Regions from separate parts of the Halomonas sp. DP3Y7-2 genome, predicted to be linked through region 4. Evidence: predicted binding sites of a transcription regulator. Region 4 holds the regulator's gene; each other region holds the start of a gene.

Region 1 (5,194 bases), on a different contig from region 4:
CTCACCGATGCCAGCGCGTGACAGCCTGTACAGACGCCGCAGATGCGCTCGACAAAGGCCCAGGCATCCCGAGGATCACGGCCCTTCAAAATGACCTCAAGCCCACGCCACATGGTGCCCGTGGAGACCGCATTGCGAATGATATTGTTGTCATCCACATTGACCTCACAGCGCATGTGTCCCTCGATGCGCGTGACGGGATCCACCACGATGCGACGGCCGCTTCTATCCAGGTCGAACCCGTTGGGTGTGCGCGTCTGTGTCATCAGACCTCCTCCTTGCTGACGGATGACTGGCGCTTGACCTGCGCCCGTTTCAATGCGGTGACCGCGGCATGAATGGCGACCGCGCTGCCCACACCGGTCGCCACGGCACCACCGATCTGGTCGGCATTGGCCTCGATACCGAATTGGTGAACGTCCTGCAGGCGGGCGTACCAGGACCCTTTATCCCAAAAGCCATCCTCCGAGCAGCCGATACAGCCGTGACCCGCCTGGATGGGGAAACTCACGCCTTCATTCCAGCGCACGGTGGAACAGGCGTTGTAGGTGGTCGGACCCTTGCAGCCGACCTTGTAAAGGCAATAGCTGCGCCTCGCCCCCTCGTCATCGAAGGCCTCGACAAATTGGCCAGCATCGAAGTGCGGACGCCGATAGCATTTGTCATGGATTCGCTGGGAATAGAACATCTTCGGACGCCCGGTACGATCCAGCTCGGGCAGGCGATCGAAGGTCAGCATGTAGGTGATGACGCCGGTCATGACCTCAGCGATGGGGGGACAGCCCGGCACCTTGATGATCGGCTTGTCGGTGATGACCTTGTGCACTGGGGTGGCCCGGGTGGGGTTGGGCCTAGCGGCCTGCACACACCCGTGACTGGCGCAGGAGCCCCACGAGATGACCGCCTTGGCATGGGCCGCCGCCTCCCGCAACTGGTCCACGAACGGCCGGCCACCGACGATGCAGAACATGCCGTCCTCGTTGAGCGGCGGGTTGCCCTCCACCGCCAGGATGTAGTTGCCCTTGTAGCGTTCGATGGTGTCGGCGAGCGCCGCCTCAGCCTGATGCCCCGCTGCGGCCATCAAGGTGTCGTCGTAGTCCAGCGAGATCATGGACAGCACCACGTCCTTCACCAATGGGTGAGCCGACCGGATAAAGGACTCTGAGCAACATGTGCATTCCAGGCCATGGACCCACACCACCGGTGTGCGGGGCTTGGTTTCCATGGCGTGGGCAATCTTGGCGGTATAGGCAGGCCCCAGACCCAGCGCTGCTGCGGTCAGAGAGCAAAACTTGAGGAACGAGCGACGCGTGACTCCCTGTCGGCGCATCACGTCGTAAAAGGTCTCGATGGGTTCCATCATCAACGACTCCCCTGTCGTGGTCGTCAATCGATCTTCAATCGGCGTTTGGCATCCTGCTGGCAATGGCGTTTCCATCGCGCGGGATCAGGACGGCTTTATGGCTAACGCCGACGCTCACGGTCCACAAGAGAAAAGCAATACATGTGCCAACGACGTTTTCGTTATATTTTTCAGACAGGTAGCAGTATTTTCACGTTGCCAGCGGTAACCCAGCGACCGGTCGCTGTGCGCCAGGTTCTCGGCCCAGCCGGCACATCAGCACAGGGCGGCAAGCAACTTGCCAGCGCCGCTAATCGGCCACACCGCCGCCTTCCAGCTTGACATTCCAGGTCAGCCAAGTAGAATGCAGCGCCATTGAAAGGCTACGTAGCTCAGTTGGTTAGAGCACATCACTCATAATGATGGGGTCCCCTGTTCGAGTCAGGGCGTAGCCACCAGATACAGAAAAAGCCCGTCGATCACTGATCGGCGGGCTTTTTCGTTGTGACGAGATAGGCCGAGGGACCCTGACCTTTCCCCCAAGCTTCAGAGGCCGTCAGGCCTGGAAACAAGGATGACGGCGCGACTGTCTAGGGCGCGCCGTCTCTCTGCATCTTGCCGGGCGCTGATGCGGGATGTCTGATGCCAGCTGTCACATGCCCGCCCAGCGACCCTATCTCGTTCGATTCCTCGAGGGTCAGACCAGTGTCGGCTGGTTGAAAAACGCTGTCAGCACGCGAGTCAGATGCTCGACATCCTGGCTGCCCGCGGTCTCGCGAATCGAGTGCATGGCCCACTGCGGAACGCCAACATCCAGCGTAGGCACCCCAAGCTCAGTCGCGGTAATCGGCCCGATGGTGCTGCCGCAGCCCATGTCGGCCCGGGTGATAAAGGTCTGCACCGGCACGTCCGCCTGCTCGCACAGATCACGGAACATGGCGGCCGTGGCACTGTTGGTGGCATAGCGCTGATTGGCATTGGTCTTGATCACTGGCCCGCCATTGAGACTTGGGCCGTGCTGCGCGTCATGCTTGTCCTTGAAGTTCGGATGCAGGGCGTGGGCATTATCACAGGAGATCATGCGCGACGATTGAATCAGGCGAATGTAGCCTTCTTCCGTCCCCTCACCGACCTGCCCATTCACGCGCTTCAGCACGTCCGCCAGGAACGGGCCCTGGGCACCGCAGGCACTGGCACTGCCGACTTCCTCGTGGTCATTGGCCACCAGCACCATGCCCTGGTCGCCATCGGCATCCAGCATGGCCTCAAGCCCCATGAAGCAGGACAGCAGGTTGTCCAGCCGGGCACTGGCGATCAGCTCCTGGCGCAGCCCTACCAGTGACGGCGGCTGCAGGTCGTAGAAGCCCAGTTCGAAGTCCAGCACCTTGGCATCGCCGAGTCCGTGCTGCTGCTCCAGCCATGCCTGCAACAGGCTCTCCAGAGTCGCGTCCTCATCGGCCTGCATGACGACCGGGGCCATCTGGGTCTGGGCATTCATCGCACGCCCGTCGTTGGCTTCACGATCCAGATGAATCGCCAGGCTGGGAATGATCGCAATCGCCTGCTCGACGTTGATCAGCACGCCCTTCACCTGGCCATTCGGCAATCTAACGTGAATGCGGCCTGCCAGGCCCAGATCCCGGTCAAACCAGGGCGACAGCAGCGCGCCGCCATAGACCTGAACGCCCAGCTGCAACCACCCCGCCGAACGCTGGGCAGCATGGGTCTTGAGTCGTAGATTGGGGCTGTCGGTATGTGCACCGACCATACGCAGCGATGACAGAGGTTGCGTGCTGGGCAGGTTCACCGCAATGATGGAGGAGTCATTGCGAGTCACATAGAAGCGGTCGCCGGGAACCAATTCCCAGCTGTCGGTCTCCAACAGATGGCGGTAGCCCGCATCTTCGAGCCGCTGAGCCATGTTCGCAGTGGCATGCCAAGGGCTGGGTGAACGGCGAAGAAAGTCGAGCAACCGACTGAGCCTTTTGGCGCATTCGGTATCATCCTTTGGCAAGCACTCCTGTGACATGGGCGTCCTCTGATGCATGATAGTAATGGTTCAAGGTTTGTCCTTTACTCTGTTAACACGGTAAAGGACAAGGATTGACAGCAAGCTGCTACAATGCGAATCCGGTCCAAGGGACCCGCCGACCGAGTCGGTGTCAGACCGACGAGTGTACACGAATCCTGGAGTGCTTCATTGATGAGCCTGATTGAGTCTGCGGGTCGCGCCCTGGCGCTTTCCCTGCTGATCGCGGCCCCAACGGCGCTGGCCACTCCCACGCCCGGCGACGACCAGCGTCAGGCGGCCATGGAGGTGGCCGAATCGCTGCGTTACGGCCACTACGCGGATGTGAAGCTGGACGACCAATGGTCCAACCGCGCCTTCCAGCGCTACCTCGACGTGTTGGATGGACAACGCGCCTACTTCCTTCAAGACGACGTGGATGACTTCGGTGATCTACGCACCGGCATGGATGAAGCCTTGCTGGATGGCTCCCTGGCCAGGGCCTACGACCTCTACCAGCGCTATCACGAGCGCGCCGAAGCACGCCTTGACTGGATGCTGGACGAGATCGATGACCTCGACATGTCCTTCGATGGGCAGGGTCGACTGGAGCTGGATCGCGAAGACGCCTCCTGGGCCGCCTCTCAGGAGAGCCTGGACGAGCTGTGGCGCAAGCGCCTGGCCAACGCCGCCCTAACGCTGTCGATCAGTGGACAGGACGACGACAAGGTCATCGATACCCTGCGCGAGCGCTACGAGACCCAGAAGCACCGTCTTGAGCAGACCAACTCAGAGGATGTGTTCGGACTGATCATGGCCGCCGCTACCGGCACCGTTGACCCCCACACGGAATACCTGTCGCCGCGCCAGGGTGAATCCTTCGACATTCAGATGCGACTGTCACTGGAAGGCATCGGCGCACTGCTTCAGGCCGACGGCGAATACGTCAAGGTGGCCAGCCTGGTGCCGGGCGGCCCCGCCGAGAAGGATGGCGCACTCAAGCCTGCCGACCGCATCATCGGCGTTGGCCAGGAAGGCGAGGACATCGTCAACGTGGTCGGCATGCGCCTGGATGACGTGGTCGAGCTGATTCGCGGTCCCAAGGGCTCCGAGGTGCGTCTCGAGGTGGTGCCCGGTGAAGCCGTCGACATGACCCGCTCCACCGTGGTCGATATCACCCGCGACACCGTCAAGCTCGAGGATCAGGCGGCTTCCAGCGAAGTCATCGAGGTTCAGCGCGAAGACGGGGTGCACAAGGTCGGCGTCATCGAGGTGCCCGCCTTCTACGTGGACTTCGACGCCTGGCAGGCGGGAGAAGAGAACTACCGCTCCACCACCCGTGACGTCGCCGCCGAGGTCGAGAAGCTCAAGGCCGAAGGCGTCGAGGGCATCGTCCTCGATCTGCGCAACAACGGTGGTGGTGCCCTGCAGGAAGCCAACTCGATGATCGGCCTGTTCATCGATCGCGGCCCTACCGTGCAGGTTCGTGATGCCCGTGGGCGCATCAGCCTGTACGGTGACACCGACAGCGGCACCCTCTACGACGGTCCGCTGGTGGTTCTGGTCAACCGCCTGTCTGCCTCTGCCTCGGAAATCTTCGCAGGAGCCATCCAGGATTACGGCCGTGGCCTGATCGTGGGTTCCAACACCTTCGGCAAGGGCACCGTGCAGACCCTCAATGACCTGAGCTACGGCCAGATCAAGCTGACCCGCGCCAAGTTCTACCGGATCTCTGGGGAGAGTACCCAGAACCGCGGCGTCAAGCCGGACATCATGTACCCCAGCCTGCTCGACCCCGAGATTATCGGTGAGAGCGCGCTGGACAACGCCCTGCCCTGGGACAC
Region 2 (5,194 bases), on a different contig from region 4:
CAACCGGCATCGCCGAGCCGGCAGGCGGCCCGACGGCTGTGGCGACATGGCCTGCCGGCAGCGCGGTGGTAGCTTCACGGTGGCTCCTTGATGGGGGTGTCCTGGCAAGCATGCGATGCCTGTCCTGCCAGGCCAAGGGCATCGCTTGCTCGAGGGCAAGGCCAGGCCAAAAAAAATCGGCCCCGCTCAAGGCGGGGCCGATATACGACGCGGTGTCGTCGTCGCTGGATCAGCAGCTGTAGTACATGTCGAACTCGATCGGGTGCGTGGTCATGCGCAGGCGCTCCACGTCTTCGTTCTTGAGCTCGATGTAGGCATCGATCATGTCGTCGGTGAAGACACCACCTTCGGTCAGGAAGCTGCGGTCTTCGTCGAGAGCCGCCAGCGCCTGGTCGAGGCTTTCCGCCACGGTCGGAATGGACTTGCCTTCTTCCGGCGGCAGGTCGTAGAGGTTCTTGTCCATGGCATCGCCAGGATGGATCTTGTTCTTGATGCCATCGATACCCGCCATCAGCATGGCCGCGAAGCACAGGTAGGGGTTGGCGGTCGGGTCAGGGAAACGCGCCTCAACACGCTTGCCCTTGGGGCTGGCGGTGTACGGAATACGGATCGACGCAGAGCGGTTACGGGCACTGTAGGCCAGCATGACCGGTGCTTCGAAGCCCGGCACCAGACGCTTGTACGAGTTGGTAGAAGCGTTGGTGAAGGCGTTCAGCGCACGTGCGTGCTTGATGATGCCGCCGATGTAGAACAGCGCCATTTCAGACAGGCCAGCGTACTGGTCGCCAGCAAACTGGTTCTGACCGTCCTTCCAGAAGGACTGGTGCACGTGCATGCCGCTGCCGTTATCGCCGACCAGGGGCTTCGGCATGAAGGTGGCGGTCTTGCCGTAGGCGTGGGCCACATTGTGGATCACGTACTTCATTTCCTGAACTTCGTCGGCCTTCTTGACCAGGGTGTTGAAGGCTACGCCAATTTCGTTCTGGCCGGCGTTGGACACCTCATGGTGGTGCACCTCGACCTTCTGGCCGATGGCTTCCAGGGTGTTACACATGGCGCCGCGCATGTCATGGAAGCTGTCCACCGGGGGAACCGGGAAGTAGCCGCCCTTGACCCGAGGACGGTGGCCCAGGTTGCCGCCTTCGACGGCGCGGTCCGTTGACCAGGCACCCTCTTCGGAGGAAATCTTGTACATCGCACCTTCGATGTCGGCCTTCCAATGCACTTCATCAAAGATGAAGAACTCGGGCTCGGGGCCGAAGAATGCAGTATCACCCAGGCCGGAAGACTGCAGGTAGGCCTCAGCGCGCTTGGCGATGGAACGCGGGTCGCGCTCGTAGCCCTGCATGGTAGCCGGCTCGATGATGTCGCAACGCAGAATCAGGGTCGCGTCTTCGGTGAAGGGGTCGAGGAAGCCGGTGCCGTCTTCCGGACGCAGAATCATGTCGGACTCGTTGATGCCCTTCCAGCCGTTGATGGAGGAGCCATCGAACATCTGGCCGTTCTCGAAGAATTCCTCGTCGACCTCGGAGGCCGGAATAGTGACGTGCTGTTCCTTGCCGCGGGTGTCGGTGAAACGCAGGTCAACCCACTTGACGTCATGTTCGTTGATCAGGGCGAGAGTCTTGTCTGACATGTGGTCCTCCAGAGTGAAACTTGTTCGTGACTCGAGCATTGGGGCGACGGCACCAATCCCATGTCACCGACTTCGAATTGGGGGATGATCCAGGGAGCAAAAGGGGTACCGGGATCCTTTGTAGCACGCTCCCGGGACAGTTCCCATGGTGACGTGCTCGACACGATGACACTGTCAGAAACAATGCAGGTTGCGTGCCATCATTGCACCAGCATTGATCAAAAAAATCTCAACCCAATGTTTTTCATCGATTTTAAGTTCTCGCCACTGCTGCTCCAGCATAGCGCATTGGCTCACGGCCATCGCGTCAAAGACCCACTTGTGCACCAAAATGAAGCGCCAGAAACTTTTATGCACCAAGATAACCCTCAACCATCTCGACGCTGAAGTCTGCCGAGGCGATCGCTAGGGGTAAGGGGTCGCTGGAACCTTCTGCAACGCGCGGATACACTTCCTTACGTTTGTCGCCGGCCCTCCCGTCACGGTCGGCGTCACCCGCCTCGGAGTGTCGTCGTGAATATCAGCCTGATCATCGATGCCCGCCTGACCGGCAAGGATTTGTCCTGTCGGCTGACGCAGGCACGCCAGCAGATTGCCCTGTTCCAGGGGCGCAGCGAGATCATAGTCATCGACGATGGTGGCATCACCTCTGAACAGCTCGGCGAGCACGCGAAAGACTATCGGCTGGTGCGCGTCCGTCCGGCGCCGATGGGGAGACGCTTCAACCTGGCAGCCTCTCACTGCAATGGGCGAATGCTCGGCTTCTGCCTGGGCCCACTGGACTCAGCCTGGGTAGAACGCATGATGGCCGCGGCTGCCGACGAATCACGCCCCATGGTCAGGCCATCTCGGCCTTGTCCGCTGGCCCTGTTCCAACTTCTGCGACAGACGCCCACACGGGCACTTGGCGTAGAGCGCAACTGGTTCGAGCGCCTGGGAGGCTTTGATCCATCGCTGGACCTGAGCGCCGTAGAAGACCTGGCCACGCGGCTCAAGGCCTGTCGGGCCAATGCGCTGGTACAGCGCGCCTGAGGGACAGCTACTCAGCAGCCGCCGCGCAACGGCTGTTATGTCGTAGTTGGCCCATGCCATCCTGAGCATGCCTCTACTGCGGCCCTCATGCCATGGCCCTGATGCAGCGGCCCTGATGCAGCGGCTCCCATGCAGCAGCCCCGTACACTCCTGCCAAACGCCAGCCAGGGGCAGGCCCCTCAGCGACCCGCTGGATGACGCTGGTACTCATGTTGATAGAACACCGTCGTGGAGAGCCCTCTCATCAAGGCGTCACAAAGACGTAGTCATATAGACGTTGTCGTGTAGACGTTGTTATGCCGTGGCGTCGAAAAACGCCGTCTCAAACAGGCGGACACACAAGAGATGGCACCTCAAGCCACTCCTTTCTTGTCGCCTTCTCGCGCAAAAACGCCTGAAAATGGGGCCTAACGCGTCAAGTCAGCGTCACGCAGGTGCTTGAAAGTTCAGCATCTTGAGAATTCACGGATAGATTGACCGCAACAATGCTGGTCGTTGTCATCACCCAGGCCCTATAATGCGGCCCCACTTTTTCCAGCAGGATCCCGTCGTGATCGAGAATCTTCGCAACATCGCCATCATCGCTCACGTCGACCACGGCAAAACCACCCTGGTCGACAAGCTGCTCAGCCAGTCCGGCACTCTGGACCGCAAGGCCGAGGGGCAGGAGCGCATCATGGACTCCAATGACCAGGAAAAGGAACGTGGCATCACGATCCTGGCCAAGAACACGGCGATCCGCTGGAGCTCTCCCGAGGGACAGGACTACCACATCAACATCGTGGACACCCCTGGACACGCTGACTTCGGCGGCGAAGTCGAGCGCGTCATGTCCATGGTGGACTCGGTCCTGCTGCTGGTCGATGCCGTTGACGGCCCGATGCCGCAGACTCGCTTCGTCACCCAGAAAGCCTTCGACCAGGGCCTGAAGCCGATCGTTGTCGTCAACAAGATCGACCGCCCCGGGGCACGTCCTGACTGGGTCATCGATCAGATCTTCGATCTGTTCGACAACCTGGGTGCCAGCGACGAGCAGCTCGACTTCCCGATCATCTACTGCTCGGCGCTCAACGGCATTGCCGGTCCGGAACCGGACCAGCTGGCCGAGGACATGACGCCGATGTTCCAGTCCATCGTCAACATCGTCGAGCCGCCCAAGGTTGAACTCGATGGCCCGCTGCAGATGCAGATTTCGGCCCTCGACTACTCCAGCTACGTCGGCGTCATCGGCCTTGGTCGCATCACCCGCGGCGCCATGTCACCGAACCAGCAGGTCGTGGTGATCAACAAGGAAGGCCAGACCCGCAAGGGCAAGATTGGCCAGGTCATGACTCACCTGGGCCTTGAGCGTGTCCAGACCGAGCAGGCCACCGCCGGCGACATCGTCTGCATCACCGGTATCGACGAACTGGCCATCTCCGACACCATCTGTGACGCGGCTGCGGTCGAGGCACTGCCGGCCCTGACGGTCGACGAGCCGACGGTCTCCATGACCTTCCAGGTCAACGACTCACCGTTTGCAGGCAAGGACGGCAAGTTCGTCACCAGCCGCAACATCAAGGATCGCCTGGACCAGGAGCTGATCCACAACGTCGCGCTGCGCGTCGAGCAGGGTGAATCACCGGAGAAGTTCATCGTTTCCGGTCGCGGCGAGCTGCACCTGTCGGTGCTGATCGAGAGCATGCGTCGCGAAGGCTTCGAGCTGGCCGTCGGTCGTCCTGAAGTCATCATCCGCGAGATCGATGGCGAAAAGCAGGAGCCCTACGAAGAAGTCATCATCGACTGCGAAGAGCAGCATCAGGGCGCCATCATGGAAGAGCTCGGCTACCGCAAGGGCGAGCTCAAGAACATGAATCCGGATGGCAAGGGCCGCGTGCGCCTTGACTTCATCATTCCGGCGCGCGGCTTGATCGGTTTCCGCGGTCAATTCCTGACCCTGACGTCAGGCACCGGCATCCTGACCAGCCGCTTCGATCATTACGGCCCGCTCAAGCCCGACGCCTCCATCGAGCGTCGCAACGGCGTGCTGGTGTCCATGGTACCGGGCAAGGCCCTCGCCTACGCCCTGTATGCGCTGCAGGAGCGCGGCAAGCTGATCATCGACCACGGCACCGAGGTCTATGAGGGCATGCTGGTCGGCATCAACAACCGTGCCAACGACATGGTGGTAAACCCGACCAAGGGCAAGAAGCTTGATAACATGCGCGCCTCCGGTAACGACGAGAACATCGTGCTGACTCCGCCGGTGCGCTTCACCCTGGAACAGGCCATCGAATTCCTCGATGACGACGAGCTGGTCGAGATCACCCCGAACCATATCCGTCTGCGCAAGAAGTTCCTGACAGAAAACGAACGCAAGCGCGCCAGCAAGAAGTAATCGCGCCGCTTTCCGTTGCCTCGATGCCCGCCCTCTGGCGGGCATCGTCGTTTGTAGCGGGACATCCGCCATATTGGCCGACTCGCCCCCCATGGAGCATTTATCAGCCTGGGCTTGATAAAGGAACTTCTCCGCCCATAAGCTGCCAC
Region 3 (5,194 bases), on a different contig from region 4:
CCGGTCCATTGCTCTCCGCTCTCGATATCGGTCAGCGTGACGGGCCAGTCACCCGCAGCAAGCGTGGCCGAGTCCGGTAGTTGCGCCCATTCCGCGGCGGACAGGCTCACGGTGATCTCGATGCGGTCGGTGCTGACCAGGGTGGCGATCTCGGTGCCAGACTGCACGAAACTGCCCGGGGCGATGTGGCGATCGGTGATCAGGGCATCGAAGGGGGCGGTGATGCGGGTCTGGTCGAGGTCCTGGCGAGCGGCGGCCAGCGACGCCTTGGCCTCATCGACCGCCGCCTGCGCGGCGGCGAGCTGGGGGGCGCGAAGTACCAGCGGCGAGTCAGGCTCGCCCGAGAGCCCCGACGAGCGCCACTCGATTCTGGACTGTTCTCCCTGGCGTTGTTCCTCCAGCAGGCTCACCTCGGCAGTGGCCAGCGTCGATTGGGCGACGGCCAGGGCCTCCTGGTAACCACTGTCCTCCAGGGTGGCCAGCAATTCGCCCTTACCGATACGAAGACCTCCCTCGAAGTTGTCGGCAAGGCCGTCGACGCGCCCGGACACCTCGGCGCTCAGGGTCAGCTCGAAATGTGCGCTGGCTTCTCCGTAGGCGATGATGCGGGCAGCGTGGGCCGCGGTCTCTGCGGTGACCACCGTTACCTCGGTGCGCTGGGGGGCCTGCTGGCGGTCTGACTGACGCGCCTGCACCTGGCCTGAATCGGCCTCCGGCTGGCCACCAGGCCTGGGTGGCGAGTGCTGGCCTCGTGCCTGACCTGGCGTGACGACATGAACCACCACCGCCGCCAGTACCGCGAGGGCCAGACTCAGGGGCAGCGCTTTGCTCCAGCGACGTGTCATGGGGTCACTCCCAGTCCGAGTGCCAGGCCGAGGTCGATGCGATTGGCCAGGCGCTGATAGTTGAGGTCATCGAGTTGCGCCTCGAGGTCGTAGGTCTGTTGTTGCACCGAAAGCAGGTCGAGGATGTCGACCAGCCCCGAGCGGTAGCTCGACTGGTACTGGGCCAGGGTAGATTGCTGGCGGTCCAGGGCATTGGCGATGTGCTGCTGTTGCAGGGCGAGAGAGCGCTCGAGCCCGAGGGCATCTTCCACCTCGCCAACCGCCTCGAGCAGGGTCTCGCGGTACGCCTGGTAGCCCTGCGCGGTCTCCAGTTCGGCTTCTTCGGCGGCTGCGCGAAGCTCGCCTCCCTGGAACAGCGGAGCCGTCAGTTGACCCAGCAGCGACCACACCGGATCGGTCAGCAGCGCCTGGGATGGCGAGTCGGCCACGTCCTCGATGGCGGCCTGCAGGCTGATGCTTGGCAGCAGGTCCTTGTAGGCGGCCTGGGTGCGATAGTCGGCCGCCTGAATGGCGTGGTAGGCCGCGATCAGGTCCGGTCGGCGACGCAGCGACTGGCTTGGCAGCTCTGCCAGCGGTGTCAGTACCGCGGGATAGTCGTCGGCCACCTCCTCGCCGCTATCGGGAATCTCGCCCAGCAGGGTCTGCAGTGCACGCTGCTGTTGCGCCAGGCTTTCTTGATACTCCACCAGGCTGGCACGGGCACTGGCCGTGGAGCTTCGCGCGCTGTCCAGATCCTCGAGGCTGCCGAGCCCGCTGCGATAGCGCTCAAGGATCAGGGACTCGTTGCTTTCAAGGGTGGACAGGCGCTGCTGCTGGATGGTGATGGCATGACGCTGCGCGATCAGCGCAAGCCAGCTGGTCATCACGTCGGCCGCCAAGGTGTCCCGGGCGGCCTGATACAGGGCCGCCTGTTGTGCGACGTCCTGATCGGCGGCGGCGGTGCGATCGGCAATCTTCTGCCACAGATCGGCTTCCCAACTGACCGAGACTGAGCCGCTGTAGGTGCTGGCACTGTCTTCGCTGTCACTGGCGCTGAAGCCGGCTTCGACCTCGGGCAGGCGGTCAGCACCGGTCTGGCGCAGCTGTGTCTGGCGGATACGCAGCGTCAACAGGGTCTGTTGCAGGCCGGGGTTGGCCTGCAGCGCCCTTTCAACGAGCTGATCGAGCGCATCGGACGCGATTAGGTCGTTGAGTGAGCCGACGTCGCTACCGCCGACAGCTGCCGACCAGTCCGGCACCTGGGCGATCAAGGCGTCGGTCCTGTCAGGGTAGGAGGTTGGCTCGTCGATCATGGAGCAGCCAGCCAGCGTCAACAGCAGGACGCCCGCCAGCAAGGCAGGGAAAGGGGCCCGAACCATGATAATGGATCTCCTGGGTTCTCGAAGGCGCGCAGCATAGCCGAGCGGGGGGTTAAGGCAGGGTTAACGGCAGTAGCAAGCGGCGTGACAGGAAGGCGATCGAAGGACGGTGGAGGGAAGGTAGAAGAAGGGCGGCAGGAAGGGCGGCAGAAAGGGCGGCAGAAAGGGCGGCAGAAAGGGCGGCAGAAAGGGCGGGGGAGGTCTCAGGCAGACAAATGACCACGCTGCACAGTCCTGGCGACGAGGTCCACAGCAATAGCGACATGCGCACCAAAATGATGCTGGATGCGCTTAGCGGTGCACCGAGTTGGTGCCTTTGATAGCTAAGGGGGCTTCCTGGTGCACTTTCGGTGCACTATATATCATTGATAATAAAGTAAAAAATAGGATTTAGAGGTGAGGTGGTACGACCATTGCACCGTCATCGGGCAGTATTGTGTGGCGTGGCCAGACGGCGTCACCACGAACCATCGCCCGGGAGAACCATGAGCGCGCAGACACTACAGGATGTGACCGATCGGCACGGCCATCGCTTCGACGCGGGACGGCGCTGGGAGGCGAGCCTGTCACTGGGCTTTCGCCATGATGGTGCGGCGACTCGATTACACCGAGTGGATCACCGTGGCCCCTTGAGGGTGCAGCGGCCCTTTTACCCCGAAGGACGCGACGGCACCTGCCACGTCTACCTGTTGCATCCACCGGGCGGGCTGGTCAGCGGTGATGCGCTGGACATTCAAGCACGGGTGGCAAGGGGTGCCAGCGCACTACTCACGACCCCTGCCGCCAGCAAGCTGTATCGGGCGGACAGCAACGAGGTGAGCTGGTCCCAGCGCACCCGGCTGGTGGTCGAGCCCGGCGCCAGCCTCGAGTGGCTGCCGCAGGAAACCATTGCCTTCGATGGCTCTCGTGGGCGCCAATCCACCGAGATCGAGTTGCAAGGGGACGCGCGCTGCCTGGGTTGGGAGGTGCTCGCCCTGGGCCGGCCAGCCAGTGACCTGCCGTTTGCCAGCGGCTACCTGGAACAGAGCTTCAGGTTAGCCCGAGATGGCCAGCCGCTGTGGATCGAGCGTCAGCCGCTTGATCCGCTTCACCGCCGCTTCAGCGGCGCCTGGGGCCAGCGTGGCTGCAGCGTTCAGGCCACCCTTTGGGCCGTAGGCTTGGACGATGGCGCGGCAGCGGTGGAGATGCTGCGTGAACAGCTGGCGGGCCGACAGGGACGCACCGACGATGCTGTCGATCTGTCTTCACCCTCGATGATGCAACAGCCATGGGCGGTCACTCTGCGTGACGGCGTATTGCTGCTGCGCTATCTCGGGCACTCGCGGCATGAAGCTTGGACGCTGTGTGAGGCTGCCTGGAAACTGCTGAGACCGATGTTGCTGGAGCGCACGGCCTGTCCGCCGCGCATCTGGTTCACCTGACTCCACGCCGACCGTCGTCTAGCGAGCGTCGTGTCGTCTGACCTTGAGGAAGTAACGATGGAGCTGACACCGAGAGACAAGGACAAGCTGCTGCTGTTTACCGCGGGGTTGGTAGCAGAACGGCGAAGGGCCAAGGGCCTGAAGCTCAACTATCCCGAGGCGGTCGCGTTGATCAGCTGCGAGATCATGGAGGGGGCCCGTGAGGGTCGCAGCGTCGCCGAGATGATGAGCTACGGCAAGCAGATCCTGGGCCGTGACGATGTCATGGAGGGCGTTGCCGACATGGTCGACGAAGTTCAGGTCGAAGCCACCTTTCCTGACGGCACGAAGCTGGTGACCGTCCATCATCCGATTACCTGAACGGATGCCTGCTCAGTGTCGTCTGCCGCAGCGGCTTGCAGCAGCGACATGGGGGCAGGCCGTTGCCAACGGACCATCAGAGGGCGAGGCATGATACCCGGAGAATACCAACTCAAGGACGGCGAGATCGCACTGTGTGAAGGGCGCGAGCGGGTGACCATCGAGGTGGCCAACCGTGGCGACCGGCCGATCCAGGTCGGCTCGCACTACCATTTCGCCGAGACCAATCCCGCGCTCTTGTTTGACCGCGTCAAGGCGCGTGGCTTCAGGCTGGATGTTGCTGCCGGCAGCGCCGTGCGTTTCGAGCCCGGCCAGACCCGTGAGGTCACCCTGGTCAGCTTTGCCGGCACTCGTCACATCTATGGCTTTCGTGGTGAGGTCATGGGGCCTTTGGGTACTGCACCGGATGTTCAGGGAGACCCGTCATGAAGATCAGTCGTCAAGCCTACGCCGACATCTACGGACCCACCGTGGGCGACCGGGTGCGCCTGGGGGATACCGAGCTGTGGATCGAGGTCGAGCAGGATGCGACCCACTACGGTGATGAGGTCAAGTTCGGCGGTGGCAAGGTGATCCGTGATGGCATGGGGCAAAGCCAGCGTGTCGATGAGGCGGTGATGGATACGGTGATCACCAACGCGCTGATTCTCGACTGGTGGGGCATCGTCAAGGCCGACGTCGGGCTCCAGGCGGGCAGAATCGCTGCCATCGGCAAGGCCGGTAATCCGGATACCCAACCGGATGTCACCATCGTCATCGGGCCGGGGACAGAGGTCATCGCAGGGGAAGGCAAGATCCTTACGGCGGGTGCCATCGATGCCCACGTGCATTTCATTTGTCCTCAATTGGTGGATGAGGCCCTGGCCAGCGGCATCACCACCATGCTGGGAGGTGGCACCGGGCCTGCGACCGGCTCCAACGCCACCACCTGCACGCCTGGCGCCTGGCACATTCATCACATGCTCAAGGCCTGCGACAGCCTGCCGATGAACATCGGCCTACTGGGCAAGGGCAACGCCAGCCTGCCCGAGGCGCTTGAAGCTCAGATCGAGGCAGGCGCCATGGGGCTCAAGCTGCACGAAGACTGGGGGACCACGCCTGCGTCCATCGACACCTGTCTAAGCGTTGCCGAGCGCTATGACGTGCAGATCGCGATCCACACCGACACCCTCAACGAGTCAGGTTTTGTCGAGGATACGCTGGCCGCCTT
Region 4 (5,194 bases):
TCGAACGCCTGACAGCAGGTGACCAGGCGAGTGGCCGCCCGAGCGTGCAGCCCGCGGCGATTGGTAAGGGTCAGCTCGCGTCTGGCCACGCTCATTGTGCCCCGCTGTCCAGACGACGTTGCTGGCCAAGCTCGCGGTGGCGCAGGCGTATTCTCGGGTGGTCGTCGACCAGCGCCGCGGCGATGCTCTCGGCCAGATAGACCGAGCGATGCTGCCCCCCGGTGCAGCCCACGGCCACCGTCAGATAACTGCGCTGGCTGGCCTGATAGCGTGGCAGCCAGTTGCGCACCCAGGTCAGGATGTCGCGCTTCATGTCGGCGACGTCTTGATAGTGCTCAAGGAAGGCGATCACGCTTTGATCGCAGCCGTTGGCATCCCGCAGCGATGGCTCCCAGTAGGGGTTAGGCAGGCAGCGTGCATCGAACACGATATCGGCGTCGGGGGGCACGCCACGCTTGAAGCCAAAGGACTCGATGGTCAGGCTCAGCTGGCCGCTGCGATGATCGGCCACCTGCTCGGCGATGCGTGAACGCAGCTCATGTACGGACAGGCGGGAGCTGTCGATGATCAGATCTGCCAGGTCGCGAATGCCAGACAACGCCTTCTGCTCGGACTCGATGGCCTCGGCCAGGGTCATGTCGGTATTGCGGGTCAGCGGGTGACGGCGTCGAGTATGGGAGTAGCGTTCCAGCAGAATCCGCGCGTCGCTGGTGAGGTAGACGACCTGGCAGTCGATGGGACCTTGCTTCAGCGCCGTCAGCTGTGCGGGAAAACGCTCCAGCGCCTCGGGCAGATTGCGCGCATCGACACTGACGGCAATGCGCTGTGAATGTCCATTCTCCAGCTCTTCGACCAGTGACCCCAGCAGCGTCGCTGGCAAGTTGTCGATGGCATAGAAGCCCAGGTCTTCGAGAGCCTGAAGCGCCACGGACTTTCCCGAGCCAGAGCGACCACTGATGATCACGAGCTGCATGTCCTGTCTCCTTGGCAGGGGGCGATAAGAGGGCAGTTGGTGTCAGGCGGTCACCGCGCGGTGACGGCCAGATCACGCTCGATCAGAGCGTGCTATCTAGCTAGATGGTAATCAGCTAAATGGCAATCAGCTAGAGGTTAATCAGCGAGTTCCCCATCAGCGAGGCCCCTGTTAGCGAGGCGCCATTCGTCAAGGCGCCAGGCAAGGCGTGCGCCATCAAGACATAGGATCAAGGCGCTTTCGGTGCGTGCCGTCAGGTCGTGGCGTCGCCGGGGGCTTGCTGGCGAATCGCTTCCTGCAAGCGCTCGTGCAGCTCGCGCTGGGACGTCGCGTGGCGCAGGCGATGTCGGGTATCGGCGTCATTCATGACCCCGGCCACCTGTCCCAGCAGGGCAAGGTGAGCATCATCCGCTTCCTCAGGCACCAGCAAGACAAATACCAGGTCCACCGGTTCGCCGTCGATGGCGTCGAAATCAATCGGCTCTGCCAGCTTGAGAAAGCCAGAGATAGGGGCCTTACAGTGCGGGTTGCGAGCATGCGGAATGGCCACGCCATTGCCGATGCCGGTGCTACCCAGACGTTCGCGGCCGATCAGGCGACTGAAGACTTCCTGGCTATCCAGGCTTGGTGTGTTCTGCGCAATGAAGGTGCTGAAAAATTCCAGCACCCTCTTCTTGCTGCCCCCCGGGACGTCAAATAGCGTGCGCTCGGGGGGGAGAATGGCATCCAATGTCATGAGAGGTCAGCGAATTCCGGCGCCTTGGGCGCGGGCTTGGGATTTTTCCTTGTGCTTGACGAGCTGGCGGTCCAGCTTGTCGGCAAGGGCGTCGATGGCGGCGTACATGTCGCCGTCCTGGGCTTCTGCATGCAGGTCTGCACCGGCAGCGTGAAGCGTACAGGCAGCCTGTTGGCGCTCCTTCTCCACCGAGAGGGTGACCTGCACATTGGTGATGTTGTCGTAGTGGCGCTCCACACGGGCGAGCTTCTCTTGTACGTAGTCACGCAGGGGATCGGTCAATTCGACGTGGTGGCCGGTAATGTTGACTTGCATGACAAGGCTCCTTGCTCTTGCGGGTGGTAGCTCGATTGTAACCCTTTTTCCGATCCTGCAAACCCCCCTGCTTCTACGCATTAAGACGCAGATGTCGTGCGATATTTCAAGCGCTTGCGCTTTTCATGTAACTGCGCTACGCGCTCTGCTCGCTGCCTGTCTCGAGCCATCTGACCGGGCTCAGCGCAGGCGCTTGCGCTCGCTTGAAGAGGGAATATTCATCGCTTCTCGATACTTGGCGACGGTGCGTCGGGCGACGTTGACACCGTCTTCGGCGAGCAGCTCCACCAATTTGCTGTCAGACAGCGGTTTGCGAGGCGGCTCCTGCTGGATCAGCGACTTGATCATGGCGCGTATGGCAGTGCTGGAATGGGCATCCCCATCCTGGCCCACCTGGCTGGAAAAGAAATACTTGAGCTCGAACACTCCCCGTGGCGTATGCACGAATTTCTGGGTCGTCACCCGTGAGATGGTCGATTCGTGCATCTCGACCTTGGCCGCAATGTCTGCCAACACCAGTGGTTTCATGGCGGCTTCACCCTGCTCGAGGAAGTCGAGCTGCCGCTCCATGATTTCGCGTCCGACCCTCAACAGGGTGTCGTTGCGGCTTGCCAGGCTCTTGATCAGCCAGCGTGCCTCCTGCAGGTGGTCCTTCAGAAACTGGTTGTCCTGGCTCTTGTCGGCCCGTCGGATCAAGGCCGCATAGTCGGGTTGAATGCGCAGGCGTGGCATCGCCTCAGGGTTCAGCTCGACGCGCCAGCCTTCTTCGGTGTGGCGGACCACCAGATCGGGAATGACATAGTCGTTGTCGCTGTCGCCGTACTGGCTGCCAGGCCTAGGGTCGAGGCCACGGATCAGTTCGATGACATCGTCCAGCTGCTCTTCGGTCAGGCTCAGGCGGCGCTTCAGCAGACGACGATCACCGCTGGCCAGCGCCTCGAGAAACTGGCGTACCAGTCTTCCCGCCTGGGGCAGAAGGGGGGTGTCACGGGGCAGGCTGTCCAGTTGCAGCTGCAGGCATTCGCGCAAGTCTCGGGCAAATACACCGGTAGGTTCGAATTGCTGCAGCCTGGCCAGTACCGACGCCACGTCCTGCAGGGGCGGGGCAGCAGCGTCGTCATCGGCCAGGCCCTGGGCGATATCGTCAAGGTGTCCCACCAGGTAGCCATCGCCGTTGACCGCGTCAATCAGGCACTCTGCGATGCGCCTGTCATTATCATTGAGGTCCAGCAGGGCCAGCTGCCAGCTAAGGTGGCCATGCAGGGATTGCCCGCTGGCCTGGCGCTCGAAGTCAGGCGCCTCGGCGCTGCCGGCCGGGGCGGTGCCAAGGTCTTGATAGGTATCGGACCAGTCGCTGTCGACCGTTAGCTCGGAGGGGATCTCGTCGGCCCAGTCGTCGTCCTTGCTGTCCTTGACCTGCAGCTCGCCGAATTCATCCTCCAGCTCGAGCATCGGGTTGGCCTCGAGCGCCTGCTGGACTTCCTGGCGCAGGTCCAGCGTGGAAAGCTGGAGCAGGCCAATAGCCTGTTGCAGCTGAGGGGTCATGGTCAGCTGGGTGCCGATCTTCAGCTGCAGTGACGCCTTGAGGGCCATGATGTGACTTCCGTTCGTGGAGCTGAAAAGCCTTACCCTAACGGCGGGTCAGGTACCATGCAAGCTTCTTGCCAACTTGTGGGCAGGGGGTGGCGCGCAGGGCTTGCTATGCCCCGCATGCGCGTCAGTGCAAGGTCGAGCGGGCGCCATGAAGACCCTGCCAATATAGCGGCCCGGCAGCGCCCGTGGTGGCTAAAGGCGAAAGTTTTCGCCGAGATAGACTTCCTTGACGCGCTGGTTGGCAAGGATCGACTCGGCACTGCCTTCGGCGATGATCTGGCCGTCGCCGACAATGTAGGCGCGGTCACAGATGTCCAGCGTCTCGCGCACGTTGTGGTCGGTGATCAAGACGCCGATATCACGAGCCTTGAGCTGGCGAATGATCGACTTGATCTCGCCGACGGAGATCGGATCCACCCCGGCAAAGGGTTCGTCGAGCAGAATGAAGGCGGGTTCTGTGGCCAGGGCTCGGGCGATCTCGACCCGGCGTCTTTCCCCGCCGGACAGGCTCATGCCCGGGTTGTCGCGAATGTGGCTGACATGGAAGTCTTCGAGCAGTTGCTCAAGGCGCGCCTGGCGACCTTCCCGGTCGAGGTCCTTGCGGGTCTCGAGGATCGCCATGATGTTGTCGGCTACGGACAGCTTGCGGAAGATGGAGGCTTCCTGTGGCAGGTAGCCAATACCCGCCAGTGCCCGCTGGTGCATGGCCGCGCGGCTCAGGTCGTCATCGTCGATGCTGATGGTGCCAGCATCCGCCCTGACCAGTCCGACGATCATGTAGAAGGAGGTGGTCTTGCCTGCGCCGTTGGGGCCCAGCAGGCCCACAATGCTGCCCTGTTCGATGGACAGGCTGATGTCCTGGACGACGCGGCGCTTCTTGTAGCTCTTGGCCAGATGGCGAGCGTGGAGAGTCTTCATCAGTTTCCTTGGCTTTCCGGCTCGAGGGTCATGCGAATGCGCTGCTGGCCGTCGACACCCTGTGCGCTGGAGCGAGCCTGGACGACGCGGCGATCCAGAAAGTACTCCAGGTAGGCGCCGTCGAAGGTGTCATTGGCCTTGTGCAATTCCGCCTGGTCGATGAGTTCCATGCGGCGCTCGGCAACATGGTAGACCACCTTCTTGCCCCAGCCCTTGACCACCGGCTCTTCCGGCGAAGGCTGCTGCTCCAGGTAGGCGCGGGAGCCAGTCGCCGTGGCGCGGGACAGCTGACCCTGGTCGTTGCGCTGAATTTCCACACGCTCACCGGTCAGCAGCATGCTGCCCTGTTGAATACGCACATCGCCGGTATACACCGCTGTGCCTGCGCGGTCATCCAGGTCCAGTTGGTCGGCCTCTACCTGAATGGGGGCGCTGCGGTCGCTTTCCAGCGCCAGGGTGACGGTGCTGGTGGCGACGCTCGTCAGGCCCAGGGCCAGGGCGAGCAGTAGCGCGGGACGGGGACGCATCATGGAAGTGACTCCTTGTTAGAGCTCGGGCTGAGAGCGGCTCTGGCTTATTGAGGCTCTGGCGGATGATAGCCGTTGACATTGTCGGTCAGACGGGCGGTATTGTCATGGATCCAGGCATCGAAGCGCTCG

Evidence for each region. Region 4 encodes sigma-54, which starts transcription at its own class of promoters, with help from an activator protein. Its sites were predicted from a motif close to TGGCACNNNNNTTGCTNT; they were not measured.
Region 1: KUV45_RS17350 (hydrogenase small subunit) is a predicted target of sigma-54. The motif match lies at 1,495-1,512, and genes of this name have one in related genera.
Region 2: glnA (glutamate--ammonia ligase) is a predicted target of sigma-54. The motif match lies at 1,819-1,836, and genes of this name have one in related genera.
Region 3: KUV45_RS16295 (urease accessory protein UreD) is a predicted target of sigma-54. The motif match lies at 2,606-2,623, and genes of this name have one in related genera.

The regions. Positions count from the first base shown of each region.
Region 1 is NZ_JAHVKJ010000011.1:394,942-400,135, forward strand. It holds gene KUV45_RS17345 (nickel-dependent hydrogenase large subunit) at 1-266, opposite strand, end outside; gene KUV45_RS17350 (hydrogenase small subunit) at 266-1,363, opposite strand; tRNA gene KUV45_RS17355 (tRNA-Met) at 1,724-1,800, shown strand; gene KUV45_RS17360 (M18 family aminopeptidase) at 2,040-3,371, opposite strand; gene KUV45_RS17365 (carboxy terminal-processing peptidase) at 3,546-5,194, shown strand, end outside.
Region 2 is NZ_JAHVKJ010000001.1:44,186-49,379, forward strand. It holds gene KUV45_RS00190 (hypothetical protein) at 1-78, opposite strand, end outside; gene glnA (glutamate--ammonia ligase) at 230-1,636, opposite strand; gene KUV45_RS00200 (glycosyltransferase family 2 protein) at 2,150-2,668, shown strand; gene typA (translational GTPase TypA) at 3,219-5,045, shown strand.
Region 3 is NZ_JAHVKJ010000011.1:137,574-142,767, reverse strand. It holds gene KUV45_RS16305 (efflux RND transporter periplasmic adaptor subunit) at 1-845, opposite strand, end outside; gene KUV45_RS16300 (TolC family protein) at 842-2,203, opposite strand; gene KUV45_RS16295 (urease accessory protein UreD) at 2,689-3,624, shown strand; gene ureA (urease subunit gamma) at 3,682-3,984, shown strand; gene KUV45_RS16285 (urease subunit beta) at 4,075-4,413, shown strand; gene ureC (urease subunit alpha) at 4,410-5,194, shown strand, end outside.
Region 4 is NZ_JAHVKJ010000008.1:129,529-134,722, forward strand. It holds gene KUV45_RS10390 (HPr family phosphocarrier protein) at 1-89, opposite strand, end outside; gene rapZ (RNase adapter RapZ) at 92-973, opposite strand; gene ptsN (PTS IIA-like nitrogen regulatory protein PtsN) at 1,227-1,709, opposite strand; gene hpf (ribosome hibernation-promoting factor, HPF/YfiA family) at 1,716-2,024, opposite strand; gene KUV45_RS10410 (RNA polymerase factor sigma-54) at 2,205-3,617, opposite strand; gene lptB (LPS export ABC transporter ATP-binding protein) at 3,810-4,535, opposite strand; gene lptA (lipopolysaccharide transport periplasmic protein LptA) at 4,535-5,065, opposite strand; gene lptC (LPS export ABC transporter periplasmic protein LptC) at 5,110-5,194, opposite strand, start outside.